Regions from separate parts of the Desulfosediminicola sp. genome, predicted to be linked through region 1. Evidence: riboswitches for the same ligand, from Rfam matches in the RefSeq annotation. Region 1 holds a riboswitch; each other region holds the start of a gene.
The links. Region 1 has a riboswitch for cobalamin ahead of ACN5NT_RS07715 (AIR synthase related protein). Riboswitches for the same ligand answer to the same signal wherever they lie in the genome.

Region 1 (5,411 bases):
TGATGGGAGGCAAAAACTCACTCTGGTTCACCGAGCAGATCTACAATCAGTTCATTGCCAGCTTCAACTGGAACCAGGGCGCCGCCTTCGGCTTCCTGCTCTTGCTGCTCAGCTCAATAATCATCTGGACCGGCCTTAAAATCAGCAGGCAGGAATTGGGGAGGGCCTTATCATGATTCGTACTCTGCCACAGCAGCGGGGCTACGCGACCCTTTTCAAGCTGTACATAGCACTCTTTTATGTTTTTCTCTTCGCCCCGCTGGTGGTCACCTGCGTTCTGGCGTTCAATGACTCGAACTTTCCGGCACTGCCCTGGCATGGGTTCTCTCTCGACTGGTTTTTTAGCGATGGTCCGGAACGAATAGGCCTGTTCCATGACCGCTCAAATATGCAGTCGCTCTGGGTCTCCAGCCAGACCGCTTTCTGGGTATCTCTTTTCTCAGTTATTGTAGGAACAGCCGGTTCCTTTCTCTTTGAACATGAAGAATTCCCGGGAAAACGCGGGCTATGGTTTCTGGCATTGACCCCGCTGGTCATTCCCGGGGTTATTCTGGGTATCTCAATACTGCTGACCGCCAACAGCCTTGGCATCTATTTCGAAGACACCTTTGGTATAGATATCCCCCTCTTTCGTCCCGGCTTCTGGCTGGTGGTGCTTGGGCAATTTTCCTTCATTACCACCTTTGTGCTGCTGGTTGTCTCTGCCCGGCTGAGAAAGTTTGACCGAAGCCTGGAAGAAGCGGCTCTCAACCTGGGAGCAACCCGGCTGGAGGTGATCCGCCATATCACCCTGCCCTATCTTCGCCCGGCCCTCATTGGCAGCGGCGCGGTGGCCTTTCTGATGAGCTTTGAGAATTTTAATACCACCCTGTTTCTGGTCGGTTCAGAGACAACTTTGCCGATTAATCTCTACCTGCAGGTACGTGACGGCTCCACTCCAATCATCAATGCGGTGTCCTTTCTGCTGATTATCACCACCTCGACCTTTGCAGTTGTCAATCTGCTGCTAAAGAAAAAGGAAAACGCATAAAAAAAGCCGCAAAGTGAATGAATTCTTCACTTTGCGGCTCTGCATACAAGCTATACATCCCTGAACGCTAGCGATAGGCCGGCGGCTGCTCCATATAGATGTACGTATCTCCCTGCTGGCGATAATACATATTGTCGATGATCGCATAGGATACACCTGCAATCATGGCAAAAGCTGCTACCGAAGGTAGATGATTCCTATGGTAGGATCGAGGATGATGGTAGTACCGAGGCGGTGCCTTGCGATAGTTTCTCGCATGATACCTGGGCAGATGAGCGGGTTTATGGTTGTAGTGTTTTTTCCCCTTATAGTTGGGCAACTGAACCGGTTTATGATTTTTATACACCTTATGCGGTTTATGGTGAGGGCCTCTCCCATTCGCGAAAACTGATGATGGGCATATAAAAACAACCATCATCAGAACAATCACAATACTGCTAGCTATCTTTTTCATAATGCAAACTCCAAAATCAAATGTTACCTGAGGTAGAACCAATCTAAAAGATAGAGCATTTTTTATCCACCGCAATCGGGAGGACCATCTGCAATGGCGCCGCTTTCACTCCCCCAGACATCTTTCATCAGACACCTGCCAGCAATAAAAAAACCCTACATCAACCTTTATAAAATCGACTAGTTACAGCACCATTTCCAGGTCAACGCTGCCTGGGCATTAAGGTGGCTGTAACCAATTGTGAAAAGATTGTGTACGCGAGGCGATAGCCAATGGAAGGTAAATTGGAAGTTGTTTCTGCCGGCAGCAGCGATATTCTTCTTTGCAGCAACAGTTCACGGCAGCATAGGCTTTGGCTCTTCTATGATGTCAACTCCACTGTTCGGGCTTTTCACTGACCTGCAGAATCGACTTGGTGGGCAAGGGAAACCGGAAAAACGGTTGACTTTTCATCACAAAAATATTTGATATTTCTTTAATATACATGCTACAGGTGCTGTCTTCGCAATGACAAACGAAGACGGATAAAAGGAAATCAGGTGAAAAACCTGAACGGTCCCGCCACTGTAAGGTTGAGAACACTGCATTAAGCCACTGTATTTTACGGGAAGGCGCAATTGTTCGATGAAACCGAGTCAGGAAGCCTGCCTGTCAGATTCACGCATGCATCATGATCAATGGTAAAGCTCATGGTTGTTATACCCTTCATGGGGTAACAGCTATGAGCTTTTTTTGTTTTTACAATATGGTGGTTGTCAATGGGATACAGAGGACGAGATGTAGAAGTTATCGATATAGGATCCGGTATTTCCCTGGTTATTGCCTGCGACTCCTGTGGATCGGTTGGCAGCAAGGAGCTGGATCTCGTTAACGCTCCGCCGGAAATTGTTGGCCGCCTGACAGCTCGAACAGTCCTCATGGAGCTTGTAGCCGTGGGGGCCTCACCTGTTGCTATGACAGTCTCTATCTGTGCGGAACCCAGCCCGACTGGAGACGAAATATTGCGGGGTATCAAAAAGGAACTGCAGATGAGTGGTCATCCTGATGTAAAGCTTGCCGTGAGCACCGAGAAAAACTTTGAGACGCGGCAGACGGGTCTTGGAATTGGTGCCACAGGGACCTGCAAGGCAAGTAACCTCAAGATTGCCCAATCAGAAGCAGCTGACAAAATTTTCTGTCTTGGAGTACCCAGACTAGGAGGAGAAGTCATTATTTCAGGCTGCATGGATATCATACACAGCGGCACCGTGGCGCAACTGAGACCACATCCACTGATTCATGATATCCTTCCCGTTGGCTCAAGGGGCATCAGGGCAGAAGCTGAATTACTGGCAAGACAGTCTGGAACTATTTTCGATGCCGCCCAAGGTTGCAAACTGGACCTTGAAAAATCAGCAGGTCCTTCAACCTGCGTTCTTTTTTCTAGCCGTGAATCTATAGAAGACTTGAATCATTTCGAAATTTATCCCGTTGGTCAACTCATCATGAAATCTGATTAAGGAGTTTGCTATGCAAGATATTACCGCCCCAGACCTTAAGAATGATGTGCGCCTGGTAAAACGTGCTGCATACATTGCGATCTTTGTTGCTCTCAGTGCAGTTGGAGCGATGATTAAAATTCCAAGCCCGGTGGGCACGATCGGCCTTGATTCAGCCCCCGGCTATTTCTGTGCATTGGCTTTCGGGTATGTTGAAGGTACTGCTGTCATTTTTATCGGACATCTGCTCACAGCTGGAGTTGTCGGGTTTCCCTTAGGGTTACCTCTCCACCTTTTCATCGGATTACAGATGGCACTTTGGGCGATACTTGTCCGTTTTATCAAACAAAAACTTGGGCTCTGGCCAGCAGTCTTAACCGGTGTTGTCCTCAACGGGGTGGTTTCCGCTTTCACCATGGTCTTTATAGGTGGTGTGGGTGCTGCTCTTGGAATTATGCCATTTCTCATTGCAGGATCTCTGTTCAATATATTAGTCGCCGCAATTGCGTATAAAAGCTTGAAAAAGGGCAAACTGATTTGATGTATTCCCAACATTTGTCATGACTGAACAAGGCAAGGCAATACGAAGAGATCTTGGCCCGGCAATATCTGTTTCCAAGGTATCTTTTCAATACAGGACAGGGGACGTCCCGGCCTTAAACGATGTAAGCTTTCAGCTTCCACCCGCCACATGCACCCTTGTAAGAGGTGAATCAGGTTCTGGCAAGACAACTCTCTGCTATTGTCTCAAAGGCCTGATTCCACAGGCTGTTGAAGGGGATTTTAGCGGTCAGCTTGAAATAGCCGGGATTGATGTAACCAAATACAGAATCCAAACTCTCTCCAGGCACATTGGCTTTGTTCTTCAGGATCCGGAGGTCCAGATTGTTGGCCGTACTGTTTATGAAGATCTGATCTTTGGTCCTCGCAATCTCCTGATCGCCAAAGAGACAATCGTTTCAGATTTCCCCTCTGTTCTTCGGGCAGTTGGGCTCGAAGGTTATGAGGGCAGAGAAACATACCAGCTGTCAGGAGGAGAAAAGCAGCGTTTGGCTATCGCCGGTGTACTGCTGATGAAGCCTCAGGTGCTGATTCTCGACGAGCCATCTTCAGAATTAGATCCTGCAGGCCGCAGAAATCTCTATGATTTGCTGCTCACGCTTAAACGTGAAGAGGGTCTTACTCTCGTCATTGTGGACCAGCAGCTTCCCACAAGTCATCCCCTGGTAGATGAGGTGCTCTTCCTAAAGGATGGTGAGCTGAAAGAAGCCGATAGCATAGGAGAGTGTTCCGTACCTTGCACGCTGCCACCAGTTCTTTCGAGCAACGAAGCTCCGACGGTCCTGACTGTTGACAATCTCTCTTTTGCATATCGCCCTGAAACACCAGTACTGAAAAACATCAGCATGGAAATCAGGCAACGGGACTTTCTTGCACTGGTCGGACACAACGGCAGCGGTAAAACAACCCTTGCAATGCACCTCAACAGGTTACTTGAACCACAAAAAGGTACCGTCAGCTATCAGAAGAAATCCCTCGAGAAGTTTAGTCGCGCTGAGATAGCACGTTCGATCGGCTTTGTTTTTCAAAACCCTGATCATCAAATATTTGAAACAAGTGTGGAAAAAGAGATCGCTTTCGGGCTTGTTCAGCAGGGCATAAATACTAAAGAGATCAAGAAGAAGGTCGATGAAGTTCTGGGCTTCATGGCTCTGGAGGATTACCGGGACCATCATCCTGCCACCCTGCCAAAGGGGATTCGTCAGTTTATCAGTGTGGCCTCAATAGTGGCCCTCTCGCCTGAAATTCTGGTGGTTGATGAACCAACCACAGGTTTAGACACAAAAGGAAAAGAGATAATACTATCCCGATTAAGAGAGCTCAACGACAGAGGAACCGCAATTGTAATGATCACGCATGATATGGAACTAGTAAGAGAGCATTGCTCCCGGCTTATTTTGCTGGAACAGGGCGAGATCAAGCTCAACATGCCAACCACTAATGCGCTGAAAAGCTTAGAATTTAGGGACTTTATTGGACAATGAAAAATTTATCTGTGAATGTTCGTTCAAAACTGGCTCTTTTCTTTCTTGTTATCGTGTTCTCGATGATTTTCAACTCCCCCTTCTTTTTGTCCGGCCTGCTACTTTGTACCCTACTGATCGGTATGGTCTGTTCTGTGGATATGAAAAAAGTGGCAGCAATACTTCTTCCTTTACTGCCGATTTTTATACTGCTTGGTATTAGTAGCGGATTTTTTTCTGTGGCCAGGTTCACCGATCAGGCAAATAATGGTGTGCTGTTCTGTCTTGGTGACAGTGTGTGCGCTACCAGGGGAGGATTTCTGCTGGGGGTGAGCTTTTTATGTCGGCTTACCCTCATGATCCTCTCGACTTCAATCCTTTTACAGACCACCTCGCTTGATGATTTTATAGATTTTTTCAATACC
Region 2 (5,411 bases), on a different contig from region 1:
GATCAGGCAACTGGCAGGAAGCAATGCAGCTGGTTTGGCCCTTAGCAAGAATGGATAGCCGGGATTGTCAGATGTCGTCGGCTATCTATATGGAAATGTATTTATTATTGTCCTGGGCCACTGGCCTGATCTGACCGAAAAGGGGGCTGCAAAGGGCAAATATTTCTTTTAGGCAGAAAGTAATAGATAACGTGTTGATGGTTCTTGAAAGGGTTCTTCGCCTAACCGGCGAAGAGTCATGACTGAAGGAGTGAAAAATTGCGGGCGGGGTGGAAGTGTTGTTACATGTTCCAGGCGGTTTCCGGCTTGAACGTTTGAATACTATAGTTTGAGCTGGCTGGCAGCATCCGCTCGATATTTGCTATTTCATGGGTGGACATGAGTTCTTTAACCTCGGTGGTGCGAAAGAGGTGCGGGGTGCCGGAGTTTGCAAGTATTTCAATACTTCTGTTAATCTTTTCAAGATCTACGGGCGTACCGCACAGCCTCTCATAATTTCCCCAGTCAGCCTTGATGTCCATGGCGATATAATCGACCAGCTCTGCTTGAATGACCTGCTTCAACATTTTCGGGTTGCTGCCATTGCTGTCCAGCTTGATCTTGTAGCCCATCCCCCTGATCGTGGCCAAAAAGTCGGGTAAGTCAGCATGAATCGTCGGCTCGCCACCGGTCACCACTACTCCTTCCAATTTGCCAGAACGAGTCTTCAGCCAGGAGAGCACTTCCTCAACGTCGAGTTCATGCTCTCCAGCAGTCGGCAACAGGCTGCCATTATGACAAAAGGGGCAACGAAAGTTGCACCCTTGAGTAAAGATAATGGCAGCCGGAGTTCCCGGAAAATCGGAGAGGCTGAACTTCTGTAAACCTCCTAACCGCACTATTTCACCACTGTGAAGTGGGAACGTTGGGCAAATTCGGACTGCTTTCCTTCATTCCACTGCTGTACCGGGCGGAGATAACCGACAACACGTGAGTAAATTTCGGTGTCGGCATTACAAGTTGGGCAGGAGGTAACTTCTCCATTTACATAGCCATGATCAGAGCAGATAGAGAATGACGGACTCAGGGTAAAATACGGGATCTGGTAGTTGTTGCAGGTTGAACGTACGAAGTTCTTCACTGCCTCAGGATCAGGTGCAGCCTCGCCCAGGAAGATATGCTGGACTGTGCCGCCGGTATACCTGGTCTGCAGGCTGTCCTGCAGGTCTAAGATCTCATGGATGTCGTCACTGTAGTTAATCGGCAACTGGGTAGAGTTGGTGTAGATCGGGGTTTTGCCATCGCTTGTTCTGAGGGCGGTGGTCAACTCCGGAAAGCGCTTCTGATCTATCTGGGCCAGACGGAAACCGGTACCTTCAGCCGGGGTGGCTTCAAGGTTGTAGTGGTTGCCTGTCTCTTCCTGAAAGGTGGAAAGCTTCTCACGGATATAATCAAGAATTTCCTCGGCAAACTGTTTGCCTTCAGCACTGGCAATACCATCTCCTACCACGCTGAGACAGGCCTCGTTGGCGCCGATCACGCCGATGGTGGAGAAATGGTTTTCCCAGTAGCGACCAAAGCGCTCATATACTTTGCGCAGATAATATTTGGTGTATGGGTAAAGCCCCTTGGTGGTGTAGTTTTCGAGCACCTTGCGTTTCAGTTCGAGGCTTGCACTGGCAATTGCCAGCTGAGCATCCAACCGTTCAAAAAACTCGGTCTTATCCTTGCTCTGGTAACCGAGTGCAACCAGGTTGATGGTGACAACACCGATGGAGCCGGTGAGCGGGTTGGCGCCGAACAGACCGCCGCCTCGTTTTTCCAGCTCACGGGTGTCAAGCCTCAGACGGCAACACATGGAGCGGGCGTCTTCCACGGAGAGGTCAGAGTTGACGAAGTTGGCAAAATAGGGGATGCCGTATCTGGCCGTCACCGACCAGAGCTTATCAAGGCTCTTTTCCTCCCAGTTGAAGTCCGGACTGATATTGTAGGTTGGGATGGGAAAAGTGAAAACACGGGCATTGGCATCACCCTCAGACATAACTTCTAAAAAGGCCTCGTTGATCATGTTCATTTCAGCCTGATAGTCGCCGTAGCAGGTTTCCTGCTCAACCCCGCCAATCACAACCGGCAGGTCGCGTAAGGTGGATGGCGGCTGAAGATCCATGGTGAGGTTGGTAAAAGGTGTCTGGAAGCCGACACGTGTCGGTACATTCAGGTTAAAAATAAACTCCTGAATTGCCTGTTTTACCTCTTTATAGCTCAGCTTATCGTAGCGGACGAAAGGGGCAAGCAAAGTGTCGAAGCTTGAAAAAGCCTGGGCACCGGCGGCCTCACCCTGAAGGGTGTAGAAGAAGTTGACAACCTGGCCCATCGCACTCCTGAAATGCTTAGCCGGAGCAGAAGCAGCTTTGCCTGGTACGCCACGGAAGCCTTTTTTGAGCAAATCCTGGAGATCCCAGCCAACACAGTAGACAGAGAGCAGACCGAGGTCGTGGATATGCAGGTCGCCACTCTCGTGAGCCTGCCGTACCTCGGGGGGATAGATGCGGTGCAGCCAGTAGGTCTTGCTGGTTTCGTTGGCGATATAGTTGTTCAACCCCTGAAGTGAATACGCCATATTGGAGTTTTCATTCACCTGCCAGTCAAGCCGGTCGAGGTAGTTGTCGATGAGCTGCACATCGGCTTCTTCGATCATCTCGCGGCGGCGATTCTGCTGATCGCGATAGAGGATGTAGGCCTTGGCTGATTTCCTGTGGGGTGAGGCGAGCAGAGCCTCTTCAACCAGATCCTGGATCTCTTCAACTTCAGGTATGCCCTCAACTATCTGGTGTGCCAGTGACAATACCTTAATGCTGAGTCGTTTGGCTTCGTCTTTACCGAACTCGCCGGTTGCAAGACCTGCTTTGGCTATGGCCATTGTGATTTTGTGTGATTCAAACGAAACAACTTCACCGTTCCGTTTTCTGATCTTATATAGGCCAAGCGGTCGGATCTCTGCTGGATGTGCTGACATAACTCCTCTCCTCGAAGGTGGTCAATGACTGTGAGGTATTGGCAGGTCTTCGGACTTTCAGACATTTTGCCGTAGTGCTGGTATCAACAACGGCGTAAGTGGGATTCTCGCGCAGGTCGTGCCTGGTAAGAACCACTGTTGCCTAATCACCATAGCTTCCCGGACTATCTGGTTTACATACGAAAAAAATCCGGATGAAGATCCTGACAGTTCCAGTGCATTTGAATGGTTTTCGTTTCTGATAACCGCTGCGGGACAGTTCTGGCTTCTCACCAGATTCCCTGTTGCCACACTTCACCTGAAGTGAACCAATACAATGAGGCGCCTACTTTATATTGTGCGAGGGGGCAAAGTCAACCACTAGATAATGTGTTCCGCCCTGGAGTTGTTCGCATTTCTGCTAACGAAATCGTTTCTATGCGAAGTTCGGTTGAAGTAGGAAGGAAAGTGTGAGGAAAAAAAATCAGGTGTTCTTTTGAGCCCCATCACATCTGGTGAGTAATCTCAGAATCGGTTTGTAATGGGGCGGCGGTTGGTCTCGGGCAACTGAAGATTAAGGACTTTGGTTATCCTGGGCATTGTCTCCGGGAGCTGCTCCGGTTTCACTGCCGGTGTCCCCCCTGATCGACACGTTCCCTATCCTACATCTCCATGATTTTTGCCGCCTGCGACAAATACTGGGGTTGTGCTAATGAGATAGATAAATTTTTTCATGGATTTCTCCATTAGAGACGAGAAGAGATCGACCACTGCCTGGCGCGTGGACACAATCTGATTATGTATTGTAATTTACTAAGAAAAAGTTAGTAAAAGCAGTGTGTTGTCGCAGAAAAACTGTTGTTTTCTTTAGGGGGGTACTTCGCGAAAGGCGCTCTGCTTGTGACTCTATAGTCAGGTCTAGACTGTGAAACCAACGAGTGCCAAGCGGTACTCAGTGCCGCCTGGCGTTCCTTTGCGGTTGCTTGTGATCTGGTTATCGACCTTAGTCAGGTTGTTGGATGAATAATTCTGATTACCATTGAGGATCAGCTTCACGGAGTGAGGGGTGCGGAGAAAGGTGGTAGGAGTACAAACTTAAAGCTAAAAGCACTTCTCTACAAGCCGATTGCGGAGCTATTCCGGGGATTGGTCACTTGCCAATCAATCACGTTCCACATTACATGTCTACTTCCTAACCTTTCAAGCTGAAGATTAGGGATAATCAGATATTTTAATAATATTAATGGCAACTTTTAAGAACATAATTCCGAGCAAAAAACATTTTTTTAAACAAAATTGAATGCTCCACGAAGTTGTTATTGTTCTTAATCTGGTAGAGGTTTGTGACATAGGAAATTCTATTGAAATAATTACCATCATAAAAAAATAAATGTCTTCATTTATAGGGCTTTCATAAATTCCTCTATTTTTTCCGGTGCTGAATGTTTGCGCTAGGTGAATTGAGTTCAATGATCGATAAGAAATAAATAGAAAGTTGGCCCTTCTTATAATGTGATGTGGAATTGTGTGTTTCGCTTCTAGTGTACCATGTGTTTTCTTTTCTCCTTCAAACCTCAGATCTTTATTTTTTTGTTTCGTGTCGATAGCTCTAAGTAATTAAATAATTGTATATAATATTCACTTTAGTTCTTGATTGAACTGGTTTAGTCTGTTAGTTGTCTGTAGAAATGTATAATGATAGTGATGTGTTGGGCTCGATTTGTGTTGTGTTGGATGTTCAGGAGATTGCTCTTCTGATAATCTCGAAACCGCATGGATAATCAGTGGGGGAAACGTGTATTCTGTGAAGAAATATTATGGTGAGGCCCAAATAAAGAGCTGTTGCGGCTTTACTCTTATAGAAATTTTAGTTGTGGTATCTGTTATCACAATTCTCTGCGGAATTTCTTTTTCTGCTTTAGGTAAATGGGTTCCCAATTATCGTTTAAAGGCAACCACCCAGGAGATGTATGCATCTTTTCAAAAAGCCAGGGTGTATGCCGTAAAGACAAATAGAACGGTTTACTTCACTTTTAATGTAGATCCTTCCTGTACAGGTAGTTCAAGTTACTCATTTGAGGATTCTGCGGGCAACATTGTTGCTGGCGGAAGTATGGCTGATGGTATTTGTATTCTGAATTCTTCTTTTGCTAATAAGGATGAGACAAATGAGAGTGGATTTGACCCAATGGGCCTGTCTGGAGGAGCAATTGGCAAAATCGAGCTTGGCCATACGAAAATAAGCAGAACACGAGAGTTGAGTCAGAGTTCTGCAGGCTCAATCCAAATTAATTAGGGTGGGGTATTGCGGGTGCAAAAGATGAACAGAAGATCAAGAGAAAGAGGTTTCACCCTTGTAGAACTCCTTATCGCGATGGCTGTCGGCTTAATGGTTATGATGGCCGTTTTTCAAATTTACGCCAAACAGCAGGATGTA
Region 3 (5,411 bases), on a different contig from region 1:
ACCGATACAGGTATGAATGTAAAAAAAGTTGTGGATAAGGGCCAGACCCCGATCTTTATGACCGTTGGCGGTGATCCGGTGATTATGGGTGGTAAGTTCGGCCCATATAAGTACGTTTTTAAGTCACCCCAGCGTTCAAGTATCGCCGTAGGACGACTCTTTAATTATTTGCAGGAAAAAGGGCTGAGCAAAATCGCGCTACTTTCAGCCGCAGATGGTTTTGGTAAAGATGGTGCCCGCTGGATGGATAAACTGGCTGCAGAATATGGAATCGAGATCGTTGCCCGCGAATCGTTCGGTACCCGGGACACTGACATGACCGCCCAGTTGACCAAGGTGAAGAATGCTCAACCACAAGCCATTGTTGCCTGGACAATCGGCCCGGCAGGCTCCATTATTGCCAAAAACAAGGCACAGTTAGGTATTGAACTTCCACTTTTTCAGTGTCATGGTCTGCCTGATCCCAAGTATATCGAGCTTGCCGGCAGCGCCAGTGAAGGAGACCGGATGCCTGCCACCAAGCTGATGGTGGTGGACGAACTGCCGGATAGTGACCCGCAGAAAGCCATTATCCAGGAATTTGTAACTCTTTATAAAGAAAAAGGGTACGATACACAGTTCCCGATCAACACTCACTCCGGTTACGCCTGGGACGCTATTATGATGGTGGCAAACGCGATTGAGAAGGTGGGTACCGATCGAGAGGCGATTCGGGCTGAGATTGAAGGGACGAAAAACTATATTGGTATCTCAGGTATCTATAATATTACCGAAGAAGACCATAACGGACTGGGAGTGGACTCCATGGTCATGGTGCAGGTGAAAAATGGTCAGTTTGTAATGGCCAGATAACCTGCTATTCTCTTCGAGTTAAAAAAAATGCCCCGGTCGCATATGCGGCTCGGGGCATTTTTTTTTGTATGGCCCTGTTTAATGAGGTGCTTCTGCACTTTGCATGATTTCATCGTACGCACGTGCCAGCTCACGTTTCAGCTCATGGACCGGCCTACCGTAGCCTTCAATCTCAAGGTAACCTTTCTGCACAGTTTCCCCGCAGGTGAAAGAGACGCAGGATTGGATCTCGGCTTCCGTACATCTCCGTATCGAATCCTGACCAGAGAAAACGATCCAGTGGGCAAAGCCCTGTGGAATGAGATTTACAATGCTCTGCCAGGTAAGATCCCGGGGCAGAATGACCTGGGCGCGAAGGTAAATCTGGTCCTCTTCGATGCGTTCAGTAATAGTCATTTCACGGGGGAAGACCGGCTCAGGGAAATTGTTTTGAGGTGCTGCTGCTGCCAATACTTTACCCTCATCGGCAAAAAATGGTGCCAGCCTGAATGTCGGCGAAGGAGCGGTAACGAGAGATACGCTAAAATAAACGAGCCCACTGACAGCCATGGCGACTATAACGCCATGTCCCATCAGGATTGGATGCACAGCCTCAAGTGCGGGTGGCGCGCCGGGCAGGGTGTTGAACAGATCATAGGCTACAAAAGCGCACTGACTTAAAAAGCCGGTACACATGGAAGCCCCCGCTCCTGCTGCGGTTCCTCCTTTCCAGTACATACCTCCCATCAACGCGAAAAAATACGAGGCACTGGCTATGAAGGTGGCGATATGGATGGCGTCGATAATCGAGTCAATCAGAAAAGAGCCAATGGTGGCGCAGGCGATGATAAGGAGCACACTCAGCCTGTTGACCAGCATCATTTCACTCATCGATGCTGCGGGATGGAAGAGTCGTTGATATATATCACGGGCCACGCATGAGGCACCAGACGCAGCAAAAGTGTCGGCGCAGGACATGGCAGCAGCAGCAAGCGCTACAGCGCAGAGGGCCACGATAATATCTGAATAGTTCTGACTGACGATGAAATGCAAAAGAGCAGGCTCTGCCTGGGCCATTCCCATGGGAAAGCCGGCCGCGGCAATATCAGGATAGATGTTTCTCAGGCCCAGAGCTATGAAGGCACAGCCTCCGAAAACAAGAGTGACCAATAAAGAGCCGAAGAGCATGCCGTTGCGTGCTGACCGGGAGTCTCTTGCTGCCCATACTTTCTGCCAGGGGTCTTGTTCAGTTATCCAGCCGGGGATGATGGCAACGCTAAAGATGAGTACCATAGGCAAACCGATTGAGAGTGGGTTCCACCAGTCCGCACCTGTGGTTGTAACCATGGTAGATATCGCCTGGCTGCTGGTTTCAGCGCCATTGCCCATGACCAGGACCGAGAAAATCAGCACGAAGAATGACAGGCAGAGAAATTGCACAGTATCGGAGGCAATGACCGCAGACAGGCCACCCAGAGTAACATAGACCGCGACGGATAATCCTACTATCAATGCAGCCTGCAGGTTGGATATGCCATAAAAGATTTGCAGCACCATGGCAAAGCCCTTGATGTCGGCCACGGCAAAGAGGATCATTACCACGATGATGATCATAGCCACAGGAGTGCGGATAAATGAACCATAGCGGATTTCCAGCAGTTCGGGCTGGGTCATGGCTGGGATTGATCTGATCTTTTTGACCAGAAGAGCGATAATCAGGAGTGCGATAATATTTGGGGCCACAAATCCCCAGACAGAGCCCATGCCAAGAAGGATAAAAAAGCCGATAACCGCCAGCATGGCTCCGGCGGTCAGCCAGGATGCGGCTGCGGAAAAACCAATGGAGAACGTTCCGGCGCTCTTGCCGGCCAATAGAAAATCCCTCACGGTTTTTTGCCTCCGGTTAAAGTAGTAACCCGTGGCGATGAGGAAAAAAATGTAGGCTCCAAAAAGAACCAGAAATATCGAATAGCTGCTCATACTCCCTCCCGGCAACCGAGGGCGACGCTCAATACTGTTATCAGACGCCGCGATGCTGTTGCCAATCTGGTGCCGGAGGGAGATAGAAAAATCCCCGAACCGACAAGTGTCAGCCCGGGGATTTACCATCTCTCCGAGAACAATAGGCTTGGTTGGCAGATATTCTGACTCGTGGATCACCCTACTTACCGCACCTTCCCGTACCGTTTATCCGATTTCAACCTGAAATTACAGTACAGTGGTATATGCGGTGTTCGTCCTCACTCACAGCGGCGGGTCCGTTCCGGAATTACACCGGATTCCCTGCGGGAATCGATCAATGGTTGATCAGATACCCGGATCATTTAAAGATCACCAGCAAGCATTTGTTGTGTTTGTTGCTAAGCCCTTGATTCCAATATTTATGAATCAGGAAAAAGGCCAATTCGCCTTGCAGAAATAGTGTATATACAAAAAATAGTCAAGCCGGTTCATTGCCTGATATGTTAAAGGATTAATTGAACTATTCAGAAGTTTACGACATCTTTTGTATAGACTCAGTTGGGATATTGGAAAACGGTAATGTCATTTTTTTTAGAAAAAGTTGTGTTTTCAGTTGATTGGTAGAGTGTCGTCAGCTGGTGACGATAAGGGGAAAGGGACTATTTTTCTGTTGTTGCCTGCTGGGGAGTAGTTTACATTCAGCTTCTGTTCGTCTATAAAAACAGCGACATCAGTCTGATGTGGCAATGGTTTCGTGTAGGTAGGCTTCTCTTTTATTTAAATGAGTAGAGCGTTATGGTATCTGTGCATGAACGTAAAGTGTTGTCAGAATTAAGAAAAGTTGCAAATAAAAGTTTGGTGTGTTCCCTCTGGGTGCTGGTACTTCTTTTGCCGCACGAGGGGAGCGCTCAACTCTCAGCATCTTCTCCGGCGATAAAGAAACTCTTCATCGTTCACAGTTATGAAGCAGGGCACCTCTGCGGTCAGCCCCAGCATGACGGTGCGATAGCAGGCCTGGCCAGATCAGGCTGGATTGTTGATGAGAATCTGGCTGTGCGCACCTATTATATGGATACCAAGCGCACCAATAATAGCCCCGCTCTTATTCAACAGCAGGCAATACTGGCTATTCAGGAAATAGAGCAATATCAGCCTGATGTTGTCCTTACCCTTGATGATAACGCGTTTAAAACCATTGCTCTTTCATCTGGGATGAAAAACCAGACCTTTGTCTTCAGCGGGATGAACGCTCAGCCGGAAGAATATAACTCCCAATATACCTTTATGAGTAGCCGCGAAAACCCCGGTGGCAGGATTACCGGTGTGTATGAAAAGCTTCATTTCTTTGAAGCGGTGCGAGTGATGTCGATCATGCATGAATATAACAAGATTCTGGTGTTGGAGGACCTTTCGCCGACAGGTAAGGCTATTTCCCGGCAGGTTGATCTTGAGTTGTCCTTGCCTGGGCAACAGTCGGTGTCAAATGTGGTCGACAAGGTGGCCAGAACAAAAGTTCATTCCTGGGAAGAGTTTCAGGAAATTATTGCCCAGGCAAACGATGACCCGGAGATTGGCGCCATATACCTGGGCACACTGTTACTCCACGATAGTTCCGGAGAGACCTATACTGCAGAGGAAATTATCAGTTATTATATATCCCATTCTACAAAGCCTGCCATAGGCTTGAATTATGCCTTCATCAAGCAGGGACTGTATGGTGGTGCGACCGTCGATTTTTTTGCCATGGGCCAGCTTGCGGGGGAGAAAGTTGCGAGAATTCTGAGCGGCGCGGAAGCCGGTACGCTGCCCATCGAAGATGCACCAAGAGTGGCGCTGGTCTTCAACCTTCAACGGGCTGAATCACTTGGTTTGGAAATTCCTTCAGATATCCTGCTGGCGGCGGACGAGGTATTCAGAAAGTGATACGAGAATTGCAAGCCTCTGGATTGGGCTCCAGAAAAGCCTCAACCCTGGTCACATTGACAATTATCGGTCTGGTAATCGTCTCTATTATTGCTGTCTACGGGATTCTGTATTTCAGCTTTGCAAAAAGTCTCACCAGAGAGTTCGAAGACCGGGTTGCTGCAGAGTCAGGCAAGGCAGGGCTGGCTGTCGATAATCGCCTCAACAGGGTCAAGACCCGTTTAAAAGCTCTGTCGCTTGATAATACTGTGCGCGTAACCCTGATGCTTGGAGCCACCAAACAGCTGGATGAGTATCTGCGTGAAGTCTACTCATATGATAATGATCTTCATTTTGTTGTTCAGGACAATGACGGCAATACCTACAGGGCCTTTGAGGAAAACTACTGTGCTGTACCCTTTAAAAAAGTTTTTACTAAACCTCCCGGCAGCTTCGGTATTGTAGATATTCTGGAAAAGGGCGAGGTGCTCATAAGCTATCATCTTCCGGTGATGCGACAGGGGAAAAAAATTGGTGCTGCGGCAGCGGTGTATCATCTGCAACGAGATAGTTTTCTTAAAAATATCATCCAGAATCTGAAGAGCCAGCAATTGGTCATGGTGAGAGACGGTGTGGTCTGGGATGCCCTGAATGGCGAGGTCACTGACTTCACAGTTCAGTCGATGCAGGGGGCAGAGAACTTCATCGGGGCACAT
Region 4 (5,411 bases), on a different contig from region 1:
ATCCGAGAAGCATGGGAGAAACAACACTTTTCACGCCATTTCAGATAGAAACCAGGTTTTCCATAATACCAAGTTACCACATCTCGCCCAGTGCATTGCCTTTCGTCTAGATATTCTACTGTTTTACCATTTCGCCTCTAAACATTTGAAGATCAGCAGATCACAGTCCACGGCCAACCCCTTGATATTGAGTTCCGATCACATTGCACGCATTGGTACGACCTTTATTTTCGCAATGGTCTGACCTTTTTTGTTCTGCATTTCCGATTCAACCGTTCCACCTCGCTTCAAGCCTCTTCCCTGACATACAACGACCTCTTTTTTTCTTTTTTACCTGACCAATAAAGGGTATATACCTATATTCAGTTATCGACCGATTGCCGGAACCAATCGGCTTGGGGGTTCTGCCAGGTAACTACAGCAGCATCGTTGTCATTTTCATTTCAGGTATGTTAGCAGCTACTTCTTCAACTGAAGTTAAGCCTTTCATCCAAAGGAGGAGAACTCATGAAAGTGTTTCTGCGTCTGTTTAGTTTCTGTCTTGCCCTGACCATCTGCACCCTCCCTGCCACATCTGCACTGGCAGAAAAGAAAATCCGCTGGAAACTTGCAATGACCTGGTCCTCAACCCTCACCCCATTTGCCACAGCGCCATTAAATCTCGCCAAGATGGTGGAAGAAATGAGTGACGGCAATTTTGTCATTCGTGTTGAAGGGGCCGAAAAGCATAAAGCGGCTCTGGGTATCCTCGATATGACCAAAGGCGGCCAGTATGAAATGGGACACACCGCCTCCTATTATTGGAAAGGTAAGGATATCACCACGGTCTTCTTCTGCACCGTACCTTTTGGCATGAACGTCAATGAGCAGAATGCCTGGTTTTACCACGGCGGTGGCATGGAATTAATGAAAAAGACTTATGACAAGTTTGGTGTTCTGAGCTTTCCCGGTGGCAATACCGGTGTCCAGATGGGTGGCTGGTTCCAGAAAGAAATTAACTCCCTTGAAGACCTGAATGGCCTCAAAATGCGTATTCCAGGGCTGGCCGGTGAAGTCTTTGCCAAACTTGGTGTCAATGTAACCAATATCCCCCCGGGTGAACTGTATACTTCTCTTGATCGCGGCACAATCGATGCCCTTGAGTGGGTTGGCCCCGCCATGGATATCAAAATGGGCTTTCACAAGATCGCCCCATATTACTATACCGGCTGGCATGAACCTGCCACAGAGCTGCAATTTCTGATCAACAAGGACGCCTTTGAAAAACTGCCCAAATCATATCAGACCATGTTGATAGCCGCCATGAAAGCGGTCACCGCCGATATGTATACCGATAATTTTGCAGGCAGCGTAGACGCCTGGGCCCAGATGAAAACGGAATACCCGAATATCGAGGTGAAGACCTTTCCGACACCTGTTCTCAAGGCCATGAAACAGGCTGCAGATGAGTTGTATGATTCATATGCAGCTGAAAATCCGGATTTTAAAGAAGTACTTGAGTCCCAGCGTGCATATATGGCCAAGGCAAGAGCCTGGATCAACATTTCAGAGTACAACTACCTGCAGACAGCCAAAGCCTTGACTGAGGAGTAAAGGTACAGGTATCTTCCCGTACTCCCGCCTCACACATTACAGGCTGCCGGAGTTTACTTCCCATCCGGCAGCCCAATTCCTGCCACCCATCTCCGCGTCTGCATACCACAAATGCTCCTAATCATTGTCAAATAAATATTGACTTTTGAGCCTTCTCCATTCAAAATGTTGCTGTTTTCAGGTGCCTTTGTGCCGAAGAGGGAACCCTGTGTAAATCAGGGACGGGCCCGCCGCTGTAACCGGGGACAATTACTGCAATTATGTCACTGGCCGTTTATGGAGTTTGCAATATTTCATCACTCCTGGTTGGGAAGACGCAGTAAACGATTGATCCGGAAGTCAGAAGACCTGCCTGGAATACAGAGACGATTCTTCCGTGGACAAGGAGAATTGACCTAGATACGTGGTGATACAGGGCATCCCCGAATCATTTGATCATTCTGATCAACGTAAAGGTTCGGAACACCCGGCCACAATCCAGGAGAATTTTATGAAATTCAGCCGCTCATTGTATCTTGCAGTTACCCTCATGCTGCTTCTCTTCAGCTCCACCAGTGCTTTTTCTTCAGGCAAAACCGGCAACCATGCCAACCCCAAGACGGCCATAGTCGTTGCCCATTTCGGTAGCACCGTACCCGCCGCTTTACAATCGATCACCAATATCACCGATGCAGTGCGGGGTGCCTATCCGGAAACCGAGGTCCGCATCACCTTCACCTCAAACATTATTCGCCGGGTCTGGAAACAACGACAGGCAGAGCCTCAGCAGTGGCTCGACAAAGGGATCCCCGAAGAAGTGCTGTATGTAAAGAACTTTATCGCCACCGTTGGAGATCTGTTAGAAGATGGCTACACCAACATCATCGTCCAACCCACCCACATTTTCTATATGGAGCAGTCATACGACCTGCAGCAATACGTCAATGCGCTGGGCTCCATCAACACCATGAAAGAACGCTGGAAGCCTATTAATTCTATTGTTATGGGCCGTCCGGCACTCGGTAAGCCCGGCGACATCTACCCATACCATGAGGATGTGGACAAGGTTATTCAGACCCTGGCCGGCAACGTTGAACAGGCCCGGAAAAATAACTCCATGCTGGTATATATGGGCCATGGCAATAAATACTGGTCGACTGGCATCTATACCGAAACCCAGAAGAAAATGCGCGAACTCTATCCTGACATCGAAACGTATATTGGGGTTGTTGAAGGATCTCCGTCCGTTGAAGACGTGCTCGCCCAGATGAAAGAATCAGATAAAAAACAGGTAACCCTGGTTCCCTTTATGATCGTTGCCGGAGACCATGCTGTCAACGATATGGCAGGTGATGAGGAGGATTCCTGGAAATCTATCCTGGTCCAGGCAGGTTATGAAGTAACTCCGATACTGCAGGGGCTCGGGTCAAATGATGACTTCGCTAAAATATTTGTCTCCCATATCGCCGATGCCGCCAACGAGGCAGGAATAGAGATACGATAAGAACCCGGATATCTAGCTCAGACAACCCTGAACACCCGCCACGGGGCATCATGATTTTACCTGATGTCCCGTTTTTTTTATTCTGCCCTCCTCCTACCGTCCCCAAGTCATTTCTTGAGCCTGCCAAAAATGAAGTATAGTTAAGGTACGTGCTCTTTTACCTTTCCATCTTACAGGGAGAAATAATGAAACTTTCTCATTATCTTTTCAGTCGCCTTGAACAGTACGGCGTTCGTTGTACTTTTGGCATTCCTGGTGATTTTGCCCTTCCTCTCTACGCGGAACAGGCTGCTTATGGCATGCAAACAGTTGTCTGCACTCATGAACCCAGCTGTGTTTTTGCTGCAGATGCGTACTCCCGACTCAAAGGTTTTGGTGCCGTGCTCACCACCTACAGCGTCGGCGGCCTCAATATGATCAACCCGATGGCCATGGCCTATGCCGAAAATTCACCGGTCGTGGTCATCAGTGGCGCACCTAATGTCTGCGGGAGAAAAACTGAGCCTTCTTTTCATCACCTTGTAAAAGATTATGGCAGTCAGCATAGAATATTCAAAGAGGTTACCTGCGCCACAGCAGCACTTAACGAAGCAGCAACCGCAGCAGACGAAATTGATCGCGTACTCACCGCCTGCCTGGCTGAGAAGAGACCCGGTTACCTTGAAATCCCCATCGACATGACTTCAGTCGAAATACCGACTCCTCCTAAACCATCCGCGCCGGATCAAGATAGACCTGTCAATACCGCCGCGATCATTGAGGCAGCCGGTGAAATTTCTGCCGCCCTTGAAAAGGCCCGGCGTCCTGTGCTCTACGCCGGGGTTGGTATTCGCAGGCACGCCTTGATGGATGCAGTTCGCACCATTTCCGAATCGTGGCTGCTTCCTGTGGTCTCCTCTGTAATGGGCAAAGGGGCATTCCCAGAATCCCACCCCCATTTTGCCGGCATCTATATGGGAGAAATGGGGAGCAAACTCGCCCGTGAGACTCTCGAAGGTGCTGATCTTATTCTCTCTGTAGGGGTAATCTACTCAGACGTTAATACCGGCTTCTGGACCGCTCACCTCGAATCCTCGAACATACTCGAAATTCGCGACTCAGAGGTTCGGATATCACACCACATCTATCCCCAGCTCCCCATAGCCCCGCTTATGCAACTCCTGGCGAGCACCAGACCGGATAGTGCCAGAAAACCGGGAGTCCATCTGGTGAAAGATAAAACTTTGGCAACAGTAGATATAGATGAATCTGCACCGCTCAATACCGTGGCCCTGATTCAATGTCTGAAAACCATTGATCAATCGAAATTCAGCTATCTTGCTGATGTCGGCGATGCCTGGTTTGCAGGGCTTGAGCTCAACGCGGATATTTTTATGGCACCCGGCTACTACGCCTCAATGGGTTTCGCTGTTCCCGGCGCCCTGGGGGCAGCAATGGCAGCTCCTGATCTTCGGCCACTGGTGCTGGTTGGCGACGGAGCGTTTCAGATGACCGGCAGTGAACTCTCTACCCTGGTGGCCCAGGGCCACAAACCGATAGTGCTTGTTTTAAACAATGGATATTACAAGATGCTCGCCGCCCTCGATCAACACAGAGACTACTACAACCTGGCCCATTGGGATTATGTCGCGTATGCGGAAGCTCTGGGTTGTCCCGGTGTCCGTGTTCAGACTGCGGCTCAACTCAATCGGGCCATTCACCACGCCTGCACGATAGATGGTCCTTATCTCATAGAAGCAATTCTCAGTAGGGAAGATCACGCACCAATGATGCGCCGCATAAAGGAGTACTTCACATCACTTAAATAATGATAATTATTTCATTCATCAACATCATAGCCTGTCATAAAAAATCACCGGACAACATCGCCGGCTAAAAGGTACACCTGCATCCTCAGAGGACCTGGTATGGAAACCTGGATTATCACCGCGCTACTCATTGTAACGCTCTACCTGCTTATCTCTGAGAAAATCTCGGTGGACCTGACCGCTATCGGTATCATGGTGACCCTGGTGGTCAGCGGTATCCTCACTCCTCGAGAGGCAGTCGCCGGCTTCGCCAATCCCGCCGTTATCACCGTTGGTGCCATGTTTGTGGTGAGTAAGGGAATGATGCGTACGGGGGGCGTTGAGTTCCTTGGCAGACAGGTAATTCATTTCGCAAATGGGAGTTCTCTGCTGGCCCTCACCCTGATCCTGATAACCGTTGCCATCGCCTCTGCTTTTATCAATAATACTCCGGTGGTTATCCTCTTCATCCCGGTGGTGATGGCAATGTGTTGTGAATTTGGCCTGAGCCCTTCAAAGTTCCTGATCCCGGTTTCCTACGCCTCTAT

Region 2: it holds a riboswitch for cobalamin, as region 1 does, so the genes downstream of both, ACN5NT_RS13630 (ribonucleoside triphosphate reductase) here and ACN5NT_RS07715 (AIR synthase related protein) in region 1, are expected to answer to the same signal.
Region 3: it holds a riboswitch for cobalamin, as region 1 does, so the genes downstream of both, ACN5NT_RS19980 (sodium:solute symporter family protein) here and ACN5NT_RS07715 (AIR synthase related protein) in region 1, are expected to answer to the same signal.
Region 4: it holds a riboswitch for cobalamin, as region 1 does, so the genes downstream of both, ACN5NT_RS00665 (sirohydrochlorin cobaltochelatase) here and ACN5NT_RS07715 (AIR synthase related protein) in region 1, are expected to answer to the same signal.

What each region holds. Positions count from the first base shown of each region.
Region 1 is NZ_JBLXGE010000003.1:506,566-511,976, forward strand. Features, by position in the region: gene ACN5NT_RS07700 (ABC transporter permease) at 1-176, shown strand, start outside; gene ACN5NT_RS07705 (ABC transporter permease) at 173-1,030, shown strand; gene ACN5NT_RS07710 (hypothetical protein) at 1,098-1,484, opposite strand; cobalamin riboswitch at 1,959-2,151, shown strand; gene ACN5NT_RS07715 (AIR synthase related protein) at 2,243-2,983, shown strand; gene ACN5NT_RS07720 (ECF transporter S component) at 2,994-3,503, shown strand; gene ACN5NT_RS07725 (ABC transporter ATP-binding protein) at 3,523-5,007, shown strand; gene ACN5NT_RS07730 (energy-coupling factor transporter transmembrane component T family protein) at 5,004-5,411, shown strand, end outside.
Region 2 is NZ_JBLXGE010000007.1:229,457-234,867, reverse strand. Features, by position in the region: gene ACN5NT_RS13635 (anaerobic ribonucleoside-triphosphate reductase activating protein) at 282-878, opposite strand; gene ACN5NT_RS13630 (ribonucleoside triphosphate reductase) at 878-2,995, opposite strand; cobalamin riboswitch at 3,018-3,323, opposite strand; gene ACN5NT_RS13625 (GspH/FimT family pseudopilin) at 4,779-5,270, shown strand; gene ACN5NT_RS13620 (PilW family protein) at 5,295-5,411, shown strand, end outside.
Region 3 is NZ_JBLXGE010000014.1:101,787-107,197, reverse strand. Features, by position in the region: gene ACN5NT_RS19985 (ABC transporter substrate-binding protein) at 1-852, shown strand, start outside; gene ACN5NT_RS19980 (sodium:solute symporter family protein) at 931-2,811, opposite strand; cobalamin riboswitch at 2,948-3,165, opposite strand; gene ACN5NT_RS19975 (ABC transporter substrate-binding protein) at 3,589-4,716, shown strand; gene ACN5NT_RS19970 (ATP-binding protein) at 4,713-5,411, shown strand, end outside.
Region 4 is NZ_JBLXGE010000001.1:148,748-154,158, forward strand. Features, by position in the region: gene ACN5NT_RS00660 (TRAP transporter substrate-binding protein) at 508-1,593, shown strand; cobalamin riboswitch at 1,756-1,964, shown strand; gene ACN5NT_RS00665 (sirohydrochlorin cobaltochelatase) at 2,084-3,076, shown strand; gene ACN5NT_RS00670 (alpha-keto acid decarboxylase family protein) at 3,262-4,884, shown strand; gene ACN5NT_RS00675 (SLC13 family permease) at 4,984-5,411, shown strand, end outside.